DNA from 3 places in the Pigmentiphaga aceris genome. Region 3 is predicted to be linked to each of the others. Evidence: predicted binding sites of a transcription regulator. Region 3 holds the regulator's gene; each other region holds the start of a gene.
The links. Region 3 encodes HrcA, which represses chaperone genes, less so after heat shock. Its sites were predicted from a motif close to TTAGCACTCNNNNNNNNNGAGTGCTAA; they were not measured.
Positions count from the first base shown of each region.

Region 1: a site for HrcA is predicted at 2,644-2,670, ahead of rpoH (RNA polymerase sigma factor RpoH). Genes of this name have one in related genera too.
Region 2: a site for HrcA is predicted at 2,133-2,159, ahead of FXN63_RS04370 (co-chaperone GroES). Genes of this name have one in related genera too.

Region 1 is NZ_CP043046.1:660,874-665,351, reverse strand. Features, by position in the region: gene FXN63_RS02770 (glutamate synthase-related protein) at 1-1,543, opposite strand, end outside; gene FXN63_RS02765 (hypothetical protein) at 1,780-2,454, opposite strand; gene rpoH (RNA polymerase sigma factor RpoH) at 2,699-3,601, shown strand; gene FXN63_RS02755 (TonB-dependent receptor) at 3,800-4,478, opposite strand, start outside.
Region 2 is NZ_CP043046.1:1,045,584-1,050,061, reverse strand. Features, by position in the region: gene FXN63_RS04375 (membrane-bound PQQ-dependent dehydrogenase, glucose/quinate/shikimate family) at 1-1,864, opposite strand, end outside; gene FXN63_RS04370 (co-chaperone GroES) at 2,277-2,564, shown strand; gene groL (chaperonin GroEL) at 2,630-4,276, shown strand.
Region 3 is NZ_CP043046.1:3,727,739-3,732,216, reverse strand. Features, by position in the region: gene recN (DNA repair protein RecN) at 1-783, opposite strand, end outside; gene FXN63_RS16160 (NAD kinase) at 847-1,755, opposite strand; gene hrcA (heat-inducible transcriptional repressor HrcA) at 1,802-2,809, shown strand; gene hemH (ferrochelatase) at 2,863-3,981, shown strand; gene FXN63_RS16145 (RNA-binding S4 domain-containing protein) at 4,014-4,394, shown strand.

The DNA of each region.
Region 1 (4,478 bases), 3.1 Mb from region 3:
CCATGGGCTGCAACACGAACTTGTAGTCTTCCTGCGTCCAGCCGAAGGCTTGCTGGCGATCCAGCAGGCTGGCACCCGTGGTGGGCGTGGTCGGTTGGGCAACCGGTGCGGGCAAGGTATCGAGCTTGATCTGGATGCGCTCGATCCACTGACGATAGGGTTTGCTGTTGGCAAACTGGTTCTTGATTTCCTTGTCGTCGATGATGCGGCCTTGTTCCAGGTCGATCAGGAACATTTTGCCGGGCTGCAGACGCCACTTTTTCACGATCTTGTTCTGAGCAACCGGCAACACACCGGCTTCAGACGCCAAAATGACGATATCGTCGTCGGTCACAATGAAGCGTGCCGGGCGCAGGCCATTACGGTCCAGTGTGGCACCGATCTGGCGGCCATCGGTGAACGCAATCGCGGCCGGGCCGTCCCACGGTTCCATCATTGCAGCGTGGTATTCGTAGAACGCGCGGCGATGCTCGTCCATCTGGGTATGCTGTTCCCAAGCTTCCGGGATCATCATCATGACGGCCTGGGCAATCGGGTAGCCCGACATCACCAGCAGTTCCAGACAGTTGTCGAAGGTAGCGGTGTCCGACTGGCCTTCGTAGACGATCGGGTACAGCTTCTTCAGGTCGTCGCCCAGCACGGCGGACTTCATCACGCCTTCACGCGCGCGCAACCAGTTGAAGTTGCCCTTCACCGTGTTGATTTCGCCGTTGTGGGCGATCAGGCGATACGGGTGAGCCAGCGGCCACGCCGGGAAGGTGTTGGTCGAGAAACGCTGGTGAACCAGGGCCAGGGCCGACACGGTGCGCGGATCAGCCAAGTCCAGGTAATAACGACCGACCTGATCGGCCAGCAGCAGGCCCTTGTAGACCACTGTGCGGGTCGAGATCGACGGCACGAAATATTCCTGGCCGTGCTTCAGACCCATTTTCTGGATCGCGTGGCTGGCCACCTTGCGGATGACGTACAGCTTGCGTTCCAGCGCGTCGGGAACCATCACGTCCATGCCGCGACCGATGAACAGTTGGCGGATAACGGGTTCAACCGAACGCACGTTGGGCGACATCGGCATCTTGATGTCTGTGGGCACGTCGCGCCAGCCCAGTACAACCTGACCCTCGGCGCGCACGGCGCGCTCGAGTTCCTGCTCACAGGCCAGACGCGAACCGGTTTCCTTGGGCAGGAAGACCATGGCCACGCCATATTCGCCCGGCGGCGGCAGCGTAATGCCACGCGCGCTGAGTTCTTCGCGATAGAAGGCGTCCGGGATCTGGATCAGGATACCGGCACCGTCGCCCATCAGGGGATCGGCACCCACGGCACCCCGGTGATCCAGGTTTTCAAGGATCTTCAGACCTTGCTGGACGATGGCATGGCTTTTCTGACCTTTGATATGGGCAACGAAGCCCACACCACAGGCGTCATGCTCATTGGCCGGGTCGTACATGCCCTGAGCGGCGGGCAGGCCGATGCGCGTGGCATCGATGGTCGACACGGGAATGGACACACCGGCCGACGGTGAAACCTGGTCTAAGGGGGACATGGCGTACTCCGGAGCACCGGCGTCCAGAAGACGCCGTAAGGGAAATAGTTCGCGGCGACAGGGGCAATTCCCCCATAGGGATATCGCGCAGCGGATACGAAAGATACTGCGCTGCACCAGCCCATGCAAGAAATAATTCAATGGTACGTCCCCATTTATACTCCACGCACCAAATGTGGGAATTTAAATTAGGGACGGATCATAAAATAAAGGGTAAACCCTTGTTAAACAGTGGCTTACCCCTGGTCGAGCGAGTCCTTTCTTGGACGCCCCCGTTTTGCCGGTGCCGCGCGACGCTCCCCGGTTTCGAGCCCCGCCACAAAATTCGCATCCCCCAAGGCCCACTGACCATGCAGCGCCCGCTCGATGGCCTTGCGCGCCTCTGACCCCAGGCCGGCCTGCAAGGCTTCGCGATACCGTGCCTGGCGATCGAATGGGGTGTTGCCCGACGCCCAGTAATCAGGGTGATCGACCACCAGCGGGCTGCTGCCCGCCCCGGTATGCACACTGGTTGACCCAAGCCGCCACTGCTCTGCCTCGGACACAAGGCCCTGCAATACAGGCTGGCTCTCCAGCCACAGCATGGCGCGAAGCACCCAGTTGCCCGGCTCCACCAGCGCGGAGTGATAGCGGCCGGCAAAGACCGCGCCGCCCCAATCGCCCGTCAGCCGACGGCCCATACCCTGTACCAGACGCGGCAGATCACGTGGCCCGCCCGGCGTGGCCAAGGCAATCCACTGATCTGGCAGGACTACCCAGGCATGGACGGCGATCGATTTGCCGCGCAATTCCTCGGCCATCCAGTGCGCCACACGCTCCAGGCTGCGCGCTGCCCCGGGCGTTTCGGGCACAAAGCGTGCTTGCAACAATTGGGGAATATCGGGCGCGTATAAGCGAGCTAGGCGAGCCATGCAGGGGAAGGATCCTTAAGGTTGACCACGACAAAGAACTAAAGGCATGGCACCCGATCCGCACACGGAAACGTATGGCTACGAGTTGCAAACGGGCTTTGTGAACCATTTGCTGCCAAGGCAGTCTTCTACTTATCTGTGCGCTGCACCAATATATGTTTTGGCTATCGCGCCGATCGTGATGCTTGATTAGCACTCCACTATACCGAGTGCTAACATCATCTCCATCAGGAGGTATCGTTATATGAATTCCACCGCTTCGTTTGCAGTTCCGGCTCCCCATTCGGCCAATGCGCTTGCCTTGGCAATCGCCAACCCGGGCGCGCTCGGCACCATCGATGCGTATATTTCCGCCGTCAATCGTCTGCCGATGCTGACTGTGGAAGAAGAAGGCCGTCTGGCGCGCAAGTTCCGCGACGACGAAGACCTGTCGGCTGCGCGCGAACTGATCCTGTCGCACCTGCGTCTGGTCGTGTCGATCGCGCGCCAGTACCTGGGCTACGGCCTGCCCCACGCCGACCTGGTTCAGGAAGGTAACGTCGGTCTGATGAAGGCGGTCAAGCGCTTCGATCCTGATCGTGGCGTGCGCCTGGTGTCGTTCGCGATCCACTGGGTCAAGGCCGAGATTCATGAGTACATCTTGAAGAACTGGCGTCTGGTCAAGGTTGCGACGACCAAGGCTCAGCGCAAGCTGTTCTTCAACCTGCGCAGCATGAAGCGCGATGCCAACGCATTGACCGGCGACCAGGTTGCCGACATTGCGACCAAGCTGAATGTTCGCCCGGAAGACGTGTCCGAGATGGAAGTTCGTCTGTCGGGTCAGGACATGGCGCTCGAAGGCCGCAACGACGACGGCGAATCGGAGTTCGCTCCGATTGCCTACCTGTCGGACGAAGGTCAGCAAGAGCCGACCCGCGTGCTGGAAAGCCGTGAGCGCGACAAGTTGCAAGGCCAGGGCTTGCTGGGTGCCATCGACACGCTGGATGCCCGCTCGCGTCGCATCATTGAAGCGCGCTGGCTGCAGGATGATGGCGGCTCGACGCTGCAGGAATTGGCTGATGAATTCGGCGTATCGGCCGAGCGCATTCGCCAGATCGAGGCACGCGCCATGGGCAAGATGCGTACGGCACTGGCTGAATACGCCTGAGCTTGAAACAACGCGGGCAGCGCTGCTGCTCGTGTTGCGCACCTGAAGACTGGACGCCCCCAAGATTGTGCGCCCAAAAGAAAACGCCCCGGAAATCGGACATTTGTCCTGATTTCCGGGGCGTTTTTTCGTCTGCCAGCAAAGCTGGGTGGGACGCTGTCCCTGAGTGCGGGCCTTGAATACAGGCCCGCCCTGGGATCAGAAGTCCATCTGCGCCGACAGCATCAGCGTGCGCGGTGCACCCACAGTGGCGTAGCCCGATGCAGTCACCCAGTACGCGCGATCAGCCACGTTTTCCAGGTTGGCACGGAACACCACCGACTTGCCGGCAACCTTGGTTGCGTAACGCGCGCCGATGTCCACGCGGGTCCACGACGGCATGCGCAGACGATTTGCGGCGTCGTACCACATGGCCGAAGTATTGATGACACGGCCGTTGACGCTCAGGCCTTCGACGCCCGGGATATCCCAATCCAGGCCGACATTGAAGGTACGTTCCGGCACGCCGTTGGCGTCGTTGCCCTGGTTCAGGCCGTTGGCCGTGCGCACCAGCGTGGCATCGTTGAACGAGGCGCTAGCCATGGCACGCAAACCGCGCGTCACTTCGCCGTAAGCCGACAATTCCAGACCACGATTGCGCTGCTTGCCGCCGAAGCTGTAGACGTTGTTTTCCGTCGTCGAGGTGGGGCGTTCGATCTCGTAGTAAGCCACTTGGGTGATCAGTGAACCCCAGTCGCGCTTCAAGCCCACTTCATGCTGCTTGGACTTTTGCGGCGCAAAGACCTGACCAGCATTGGCCGTGCTGGGGCCAGCAATGCCACCTGCCTGCAGGCCGGCGGTGTAGTTGTAGTACACCGAGGTATCGCGAATCGGCTTG
Region 2 (4,478 bases), 2.7 Mb from region 3:
GGTAACCCGCCGTCGGATCAACCGACAGACCACCCCAGTTCATGCCACCCAGCGAGCCCGGCAGGTTCAGCGACGGATCGGTACCCGGAGCGGTGAACAGGCCGTCATAACGCATCGACTTGAACTTGATGCGGCAGACCAGTTGGTCGAATGCCGTGGCACCCCACATGTCCGACTCCTTCATGGTGTCGGCACCGATGACGGGCATTTCCACCGAGAAGGGTTGCGTCGGCGAATAACGTTCGCCTTCCATGTTGCCCGGCTTGACCGCGCGTTCTTCGACCTTGGTCAGCGGCTTGCCGGTCTGACGGTCCAGCACGAAGATCTGGCCAGACTTGGTACCGAACACCAGTGCAGGCTTGGTTGCGCCGCCGTCCACCGGGAAGTCGACAAACGTCGGCTGCATCGGAATGTCGAAGTCCCACAGATCGTTGTGCACGGTCTGGTAGACCCACTTCTCGCGGCCGGTGGTGGCATCGACTGCCAGCATCGACGCGCCGTACTTGCGGTCCAGATCGGTGTGCTTCACGCCCCACATGTCGATGGCAGCGCTGCCAACCGGCATAAAGACCGTGTTGGACGCGGCGTCATAAGACATCGGTGCCCAGACGTTGGGGGTCGAACGAACATAGGTCTTGCCGGCTTCCGGTGCGGTATGCACGTCCGGGTTGCCCGGATCGAAGGCCCAGCGCAGTGCGCCGGTCACAGCGTCATAACCACGCACCACACCGCCGGGCATGTCCACGCCCACGTTGTCAGCCACACGGCCGCCCACCACGACGGTCGTACCCGCCAGGGTCGGTGCCGAGGTCAGCGAATACTGGCCAGCTTCCGGACCCTTGCCCAGGCCGGTCTTCAGATCGACGCGACCGTTGGTGCCGAAGTCCGGGCAGAACTGACCCGTGGCGGCGTCCAGCGCGATCAGTTCCGACTGGATGCTGTTCATCAGAATGCGCTGCTGGCACAAGGCACCGGCTGCGACATTGACGGCCGTCACGGGCGACGAGTCGGGCAGCGTGGGCTGTTCCAGCGGGCGAGCAGCGTCGAAGTACGCCAGGCCACGGCAACGCATCCACTTGTTCTGCTTGGCATTGATCTCGGTCTTCCAGATCTCTTTGCCGGTAGCAGCTTCCAGTGCGATCACATTGTTGTGCGGGGTGCAGACATACACGCGATCACCGATCTGCAGCGGGGTGAGCTGGTCTTCGGCACCACCACCGCCCGGGCTGATCGGCGTGTCGCCGGTGCGATAGGTCCAGGCCGGTTGCAGGCCCTTCACGGTATCCACATTGATCTGGTCAAGCGCAACGAAACGCGAGCCACCCGACGTATTGCCATAGTGTTCCCAGTTCGTCGGCGGGGTGCCGGCTGCCACCGGCGTGCGTGCCGGGGCCTTGCCGCTGGCAACCACGGTCGGGTGCGGCTGGAACATGCCCCACAAGGCAGCTGCTGAAGCCAGCGCCAACACACCAGCCACCACTGCCGACGGCTTGCACAGCGACGACAGGCCGCTGGCACGACGCATCAAGGGGAACGATGCGGCAACCAGCACAGCAAAGCCAGCCAAAACCATCAGGCGCGAGAACAGCGCCCAGAAGTCCAGACCGGCATCGGCCAATGCCCAGACAACGGAGGCCAGGAAGACCACGCCGAAAATCAGGCCGCCGGACTGGCGGGCACGGACGATCTGCACGGCGGCGGCGATCAGTCCGATACCTGCCAGCAGGAAGTACCAGCTACCTTTCAGGCTGACCAGCTGGAAACCATAAAAGGCGAAAAACAGCCCCGCCGCGAACAGCACCAACCCAAGCAGGGCCAGCCAGATTCGCGCAGAGATGGACACAGGTGCCCGCTCTTTATTCATAAAAAGACCCACATTTGTAATGACGCCTGACTTCCGGGAAGAAAGCGGCCGGGCGCGGAGTGTACTCGGATCGTGCCGATACCCCTGGGTATACCCCGGTTGCGGAAAGGGCTAAATACGTATTGTTCAAAACAAAGTTGCCCCAACTTCCCAGGAGCAAATACCGGCAAGGTCGCAGGTGAACCGACGAACGGTGCAAACCAGGTCTTGGCTGATACATAAGTTTTTCCGGACCCCGCCTTGAAACGGTCACTACCCGCCCCTATACTTAGCACTCGTCCACGTTGAGTGCTAACAACGCCATGCCACGAGCTGGCAGCACCCTTCGCGGCGCAGTTTCCAAGTCCGCAGGCTTACGTCGGCCGGTCCGACGAATCTGCGAAACCCAACGTCAAACTTAACAGGAGCTTTCATGGCCCTCCGTCCGTTGAACGACCGTGTGATCATCAAGCGCTTGGATAACGAGCGCAAAACCGCTTCGGGCATCGTCATTCCCGAAAGCGCTGCCGAGAAGCCCGATCAAGGTGAAATCCTGGCCGTTGGCCCGGGCAAGCGCGGCGATGACGGCACTGTCGTGCCGGTCGACGTCAAGGTCGGCGACAAGGTGCTGTTCGGCAAGTACGCCGGCCAGGCCGTCAAGGTCGACGGTGAAGAACTGCTCGTCATCCGCGAAGAAGAAATCCTGGCCGTGATCCAGTAAGCCTGTCGGCTCACTGTTCTTCGATCCCCAGCTTTTTTCTCCTCTGACTATCTCAAGGAATACACATGGCTTCCAAACAAGTTCTGTTCGCTGACGACGCACGTTCGCGCGTCGTCCGTGGCGTCAACGTCCTGGCTAACGCAGTCAAGGTCACCCTGGGCCCCAAGGGTCGCAACGTGCTGCTGGAGCGCTCGTTCGGCGCCCCGACCGTGACCAAGGACGGCGTGTCCGTTGCCAAGGAAATCGAACTGAAGGACAAGTTCGAAAACCTGGGCGCACAGCTCGTCAAGGAAGTTGCTTCCAAGACCAGCGACAACGCCGGTGACGGCACCACCACCGCAACCGTGCTGGCACAAGCCATCGTGGTCGAAGGCCTGAAGTACGTCGCTGCCGGCATCAACCCGGCCGACCTGAAGCGCGGTATCGACAAGGCCGTTGGTGCCGCTGTCGAAGAACTGCGCAAGATCAGCCGCCCGAGCACCACCAGCAAGGAAATCGCACAAGTTGCTTCGATTTCCGCCAACTCTGATGCGACCATCGGCCAGATCATCGCCGACGCGATCGACAAGGTGGGCAAGGAAGGCGTCATCACCGTTGAAGACGGCAAGTCGCTGCAAGACGAACTCGACGTCGTCGAAGGCATGCAGTTCGACCGCGGCTACCTGTCGCCCTACTTCATCAACAACCCGGAAAAGCAAGTTTCCGCGTTGGATGATCCGTATGTCCTGATCTTCGACAAGAAGGTTTCGTCGATCCGTGACCTGCTGCCGATCCTGGAACAAGTCGCCAAGGCTGGCCGTCCGCTGCTGATCATCGCTGAAGACGTCGAAGGCGAGGCGCTGGCCACGCTGGTCGTCAACAACATCCGTGGCATCCTGAAGACCACCGCCGTCAAGGCACCGGGCTTCGGCGACCGCCGCAAGGCACTGCTGGAAGACATCGCCATCCTGACCGGCGGTACCGTGATCTCGGAAGAGACCGGCCTGTCGCTGGAAAAGGCTACCCTGGCTGAACTCGGCCAAGCCAAGCGCATCGAAGTGGGCAAGGAAAACACCATCGTCATCGACGGTGCTGGTGATTCCGTGTCGATCGAAGCCCGCGTCAAGCAAATCCGCGTGCAGATCGAAGAAGCCACCTCGGACTACGACCGTGAAAAGCTGCAAGAGCGCGTGGCCAAGCTGGCCGGCGGCGTTGCTGTGATCCGCGTCGGTGCAGCCACCGAAGTCGAACTGAAAGAAAAGAAGGCACGTGTCGAAGACGCCCTGCACGCTACCCGCGCTGCAGTGGAAGAAGGCATTGTTCCTGGCGGCGGCGTTGCGCTGCTGCGTGCACGTCAAGCCATCGCTGACCTGAAGGGCGACAACGCTGACCAAGACGCTGGTATCAAGCTGATCCTGCGTGCGGTTGAAGAACCCCTGCGCATCATCGTCTCGAACGCTGGCGAAGAGCCCAGCGTGGTTGTGAACGCTGTGTTGGCCGGTTCGGGCAACTTCGGCTACAACGCACAAAGCGGCGAGTACGGCGATCTGGTCGAACAAGGCGTGCTGGACCCCACCAAGGTCACCCGCACCGCCCTGCAGAACGCTGCGTCGGTTGCCTCGCTGCTGCTGACGACCGAAGCTGCTGTGGTCGAGCTGTCGGAAGACAAGCCCGCCATGCCGGCTGGTGGCGGCATGGGTGGTATGGGCGGAATGGGCGGCATGGACTTCTAAGAAGTCTCTGCGCTCGACCGGACGCAAGTCCGGTCTGCCTTGCCAGATGAAAGCCCCGCTTCGTGCGGGGCTTTTTTTCGTCTGATGTCACAGTCCGGCCGCGACACCAGAAAATCAGGATCCGAACGTCAAGAAATCGTTAAGACCGCGCACAAGACATGGGCCTCAGCAGTGAGTGCACCTACCCGTCCTACAATGAAAA
Region 3 (4,478 bases):
CGGCTGCAGACCGCTGTCATGCGAGGCAAGCTGCGCGATCTTGTGCGTGGCGGATGACAAGCGCGATTGCGCCGAATCATCGTCCTCATCCAGCGCGGCCAGTGTCTGGTTTGCACCGTCGATCAAGGCCTGCGCATGCGCCAGGCGCTGGTGCTCGGCCTGAATCGATTCCCACTCGCCGTCCTGCGGATTCAACTGGCCCAACTCACCGGCCTGCCATTCCAACTGGTCGCGTTCCTGGCGCAGTGCTGCCGAATCTTCCTCGACAGCGGTCAGCTTGCGTACCAATTCTCGCCAGCTCTTCCAGGTGTCGAGCACCTTCGCGCGCAGGTCCGCATGTTCGCCGTGACCGTCCAGCAAGTCACGCTGCGCATCGGCTTTCAGCAGGCTTTGGTGAGCGTGCTGGCCGTGAATGTCGACCAGTTGTTCGCCCAGTTCACGCAGCTGGGTAAGCGTGGCCGGGCTGCCGTTGACGTAACCCCGGCTGCGCCCTTGCGCATCGATCACACGACGCAGCACCAGGGCCTGGTCGTCCAGATCGTGGTCGGCAAGCCAGGTTTGCAAGGTGTCGGGCACGTCGAATACCGCGCAGACCTCGGCGCGGGTGGCACCTTCGCGCAAGACGGATGCGTCGGCACGTTCGCCCAAGGCCAATGCCAGGGCGTCGATCAGAATCGATTTGCCGGCACCGGTCTCACCGGAGAAAACCGTGAAGCCACCACCGAAGCTGACTTCGGTCTGGTCGACGATGACGAAATCCTTGATGTGCAGGGCGCGAAGCATGCAGGTCTGGGTGTCCGGAAATAACGAGGCGAGGGCGCGTTGCTATGCAAGCCCGCAAAAGAGTCAGCTATCCAGCGAACTCGTGGGATCGCTCGGATTTTGATTCCAGTGCAGCTTTCTGCGCAAAGTAGAAAAGTAACTGTATCCGGCAGGATGAAGGAAGCGGATGGTGTGCTTTCCACGACGCACCACAATCCGATCACCCGCTTGCAGCGATGAGAACGACTGCATGTCAAAGTGAACGCTTGCACCGCCTTTGCTCGACCCGGCGCAACGGATGATGGTGATATCGATGGTACAGGTGTCGGGCAGGGCGATCGGCCGATTGGACAAGGCCTGCGGGGCCACCGGCACCAGCACCATGCCGCGCAGCGACGGGTGCAGAATCGGTCCGTTGGACGACAAGGCGTAGGCCGTCGAGCCCGTGGGCGTGGCGATGATCAGGCCGTCGGCACGTTGTTGAGACATGAATTCGCCATCAACGTGTACGTTGATCTCGATCATGCCGCCCATGCTGGCACGGCTGAGCACCACGTCGTTCAAGGCCGGGCCGGAAAATAGTTCCTGATCGCCACGAAACACCTTGCCTTCCAGCAACAGGCGCTCGTCGCTGGAAAAATTGCCCTCGATCACTTCCGACAGTGCCTGTACAGACTTGTCCAGCGGGATATCGGTGATGAAACCAACACGTCCGTGGTTGATTCCGACCAACGGCACGTCATAGGGGGCCAACTGGCGAGCCAGCCCAAGCATGGTGCCGTCACCGCCCATGACTACGGCAAGTGATGCTTCTGCGCCAATTTCAGCCACACTGGCGACAGGAAAATCCTGAACGCCGATGTTGATGGCCGTATCTTTTTCGAACAACACTTTGCGCCCGGCTGCGCGCAGCATATGGGCAAGCGCCAGTAGCGGGGCGGCGATGCCGGTGTCGTGGTATTTGCCGACGAGGGCGACAGTGGGAAAATGCATGAAATGATTATAGGGCTGGAGTCCGCTCGGCCCCTACAATACACATATGGATGATCGCGCGCGTGCGCTGCTTAAAGCGCTTATAGAACGTTACATTGCCGACGGCCAGCCGGTGGGTTCGCGCACACTCGCGAAGGTCTTCGACCTGTCCCCCGCTACCATCCGCAATGTCATGGCCGACCTCGAAGAGATCGGTCTGATCCATTCGCCGCATACTTCTGCGGGCCGGGTGCCGACCCCGCGCGGCTATCGCATGTTCGTCGACTCGTTGCTGACCGTGCGCCAGTTCGAGCAGGCCGAAGCCTCTCGCATGCAGCAGCAGTTCCCTGCTTCTGAACCGCAGCGCATGCTGTCGGCCGCTGCCGGCTTGCTGTCGAACCTGAGTCAGTTCGCTGGCGTGGTGCTGGCACCGCGTCGGTCGCAGGCTTTCAAGCAGATCGAATTCATCCGGTTATCGGAAAAGCGCGTGCTGCTGATCATCGTCACGCCAGAAGGTGACGTGCAGAACCGCATCCTGTTCATGCAGCGCGACTACACGCCGATTGAACTGGCCGAGGCCGCGAACTTCTTCAACCAGCACTTCGGTGGCAAGTCCTTCGACCAGGTGCGTGGCAGCCTGCAAACCGACCTGGCACGCCTGAAAGACGACATCTCCAGTTTGATGCAGGCCGCAGTGCAGGCCAGCGCCGAAGCCGCCCAGAGCGGCGATGACATGCTGATCTCGGGTGAACGCAATCTGCTTCAAGTGGCCGACATCACGTCCGACATGGACCGCCTGCGCAAGATGTTCGGGCTGTTCGAACGCAAAAGCGACTTGATGCAGCTGCTTGATGTGTCCAGCCGCGCCGAAGGCGTGCAGATCTTCATCGGCGGCGATTCCCAGCTGGTGCCGATGGACGAAGTCAGTGTTATCACCGCCCCCTACGGCGTCGATGGCAAGGTGGTCGGCACGCTTGGCGTGATCGGCCCGACGCGGATGTCCTATGATCGCGTCATCCCGCTGGTGGACATCACCGCCCGCCTGCTTTCCAACGCGCTCAGCCAGCAACACTGATCCGCTTGCCGGATCGGTACTCACGCAGGCCCGAGCGCCCGCCAGGAATCTTTATGCGTTTTTCTCCGGAACCGCCGCATCGTCACGGCCAGTTCGACCATGGTGCCTCTGCGCGAACAGGGGTGTTGCTGGTCAATCTTGGTACGCCTGACGCCCCCGATCGCAAGGCGGTCCGTCGTTATCTGGCTGAATTCCTGTCCGATCCCCGGGTCATCGAGATCCCGCCGATCCTGTGGAAAATGATCCTGCACGGCGTCATTCTGAACGTGCGGCCCAAGGATTCAGCCAAGCGCTACGAGTCCATCTGGACGCCTGAAGGTTCACCGCTCATGGTGTGGACCCAGCGCCAGACCGCCCGCACACAAGCCTGGCTGGACGAACAAGGGCATCACATTGCTGTTCGCTACGGCATGCGTTATGGCAATCCGTCGATTGCATCCGTGATGACCGAGATGCGTGCAGAAGGCATCGAGCGCATTCTGGTGGTGCCGCTGTATCCGCAATACGCGGCCAGCAGCACGGCCACGGCAATCGACTGTGTCGGCCGCTGGCTGGCCAAGGCGCGCAATCAGCCGGAGGTGCGTTACCTGCGTCACTTCCACGACGACCCGGGCTACATCGAAGCGCTTGCGCATCGTGTGGAAAGCTTCTGGGCCGAGCGCGGTCGGGCCAAAAAATTGGTGTTGAGCTTTCACGGCGTGCCGATGCGCTCGCTGGAACTGGGCGATCCGTATCACTGCGAATGTCACAAGACCGGGCGACTGCTGGCCGAACGCCTGAATCTGACGCGTGACGAATTTGAAGTCACGTTCCAGAGCCGTTTCGGTGCCGCCGAATGGTTGCAGCCCTATACCGAACCCACCTTGAAGGACTTGGCATCGAAGGGCGTGGATTCGGTGGACGTCTTCTGCCCTGGGTTTGTCGGCGATTGCCTGGAAACCCTGGAAGAAATCGCCGAAGAGGCGCGCGAAGCCTATCTGCATGCGGGCGGCAAAGACTATCGCTACATTCCTGCCCTGAACGACACCGACCCCTGGATCGATGCGTTGGGCAAGTTGATTCTGAGCCAGGTTCAGGGCTGGCCTACACTGGCCAACGACCGCTCGGAAGCGCGTGCCGCCGAGCGCGCGGTGCAGCGCGAAGCGGCCTTGCACGTGGGCGCGATAGACTAGACGCCACGATTTGCGAGCAATGCAGGTGCAACATGGATGACCAACGTATCGACAAGTGGTTGTGGGCGGCGCGTTTTTTCAAGACGCGCAGCATTGCCCAGGCCGCCGTCGAAACCGGCAAGGTGAAATTGGCCGGCGAGCGTCCCAAGCCAGCGCGCGCAGTGCGTGTTGGCGACCGGATCGAAGTGCGGGCGGGCGATCAGGTGTTTGAAGTGATTGTTCGGGGGCTGTCCGGCATGCGCGGACCGGCCACGTTTGCCCGCACGCTGTATGACGAGACCCCGGACGGTTTGAAGCGGCGTCTGGAAGTCATTGAACTGAATCGGCAGGCCTATGAGCCGTCGCGGGAGATCAAGGGCCGCCCCACCAAGCAGGACCGACGTCAGCTCGATAGCTGGCGCGATCAGTCCTGATCTAACCCACTATAAGTCTGGCGCAGCGTGCGACCCGTGTGATGGCCGGGGCGCGCACGCCGCGCGCCAGTCACAGACAGAGCA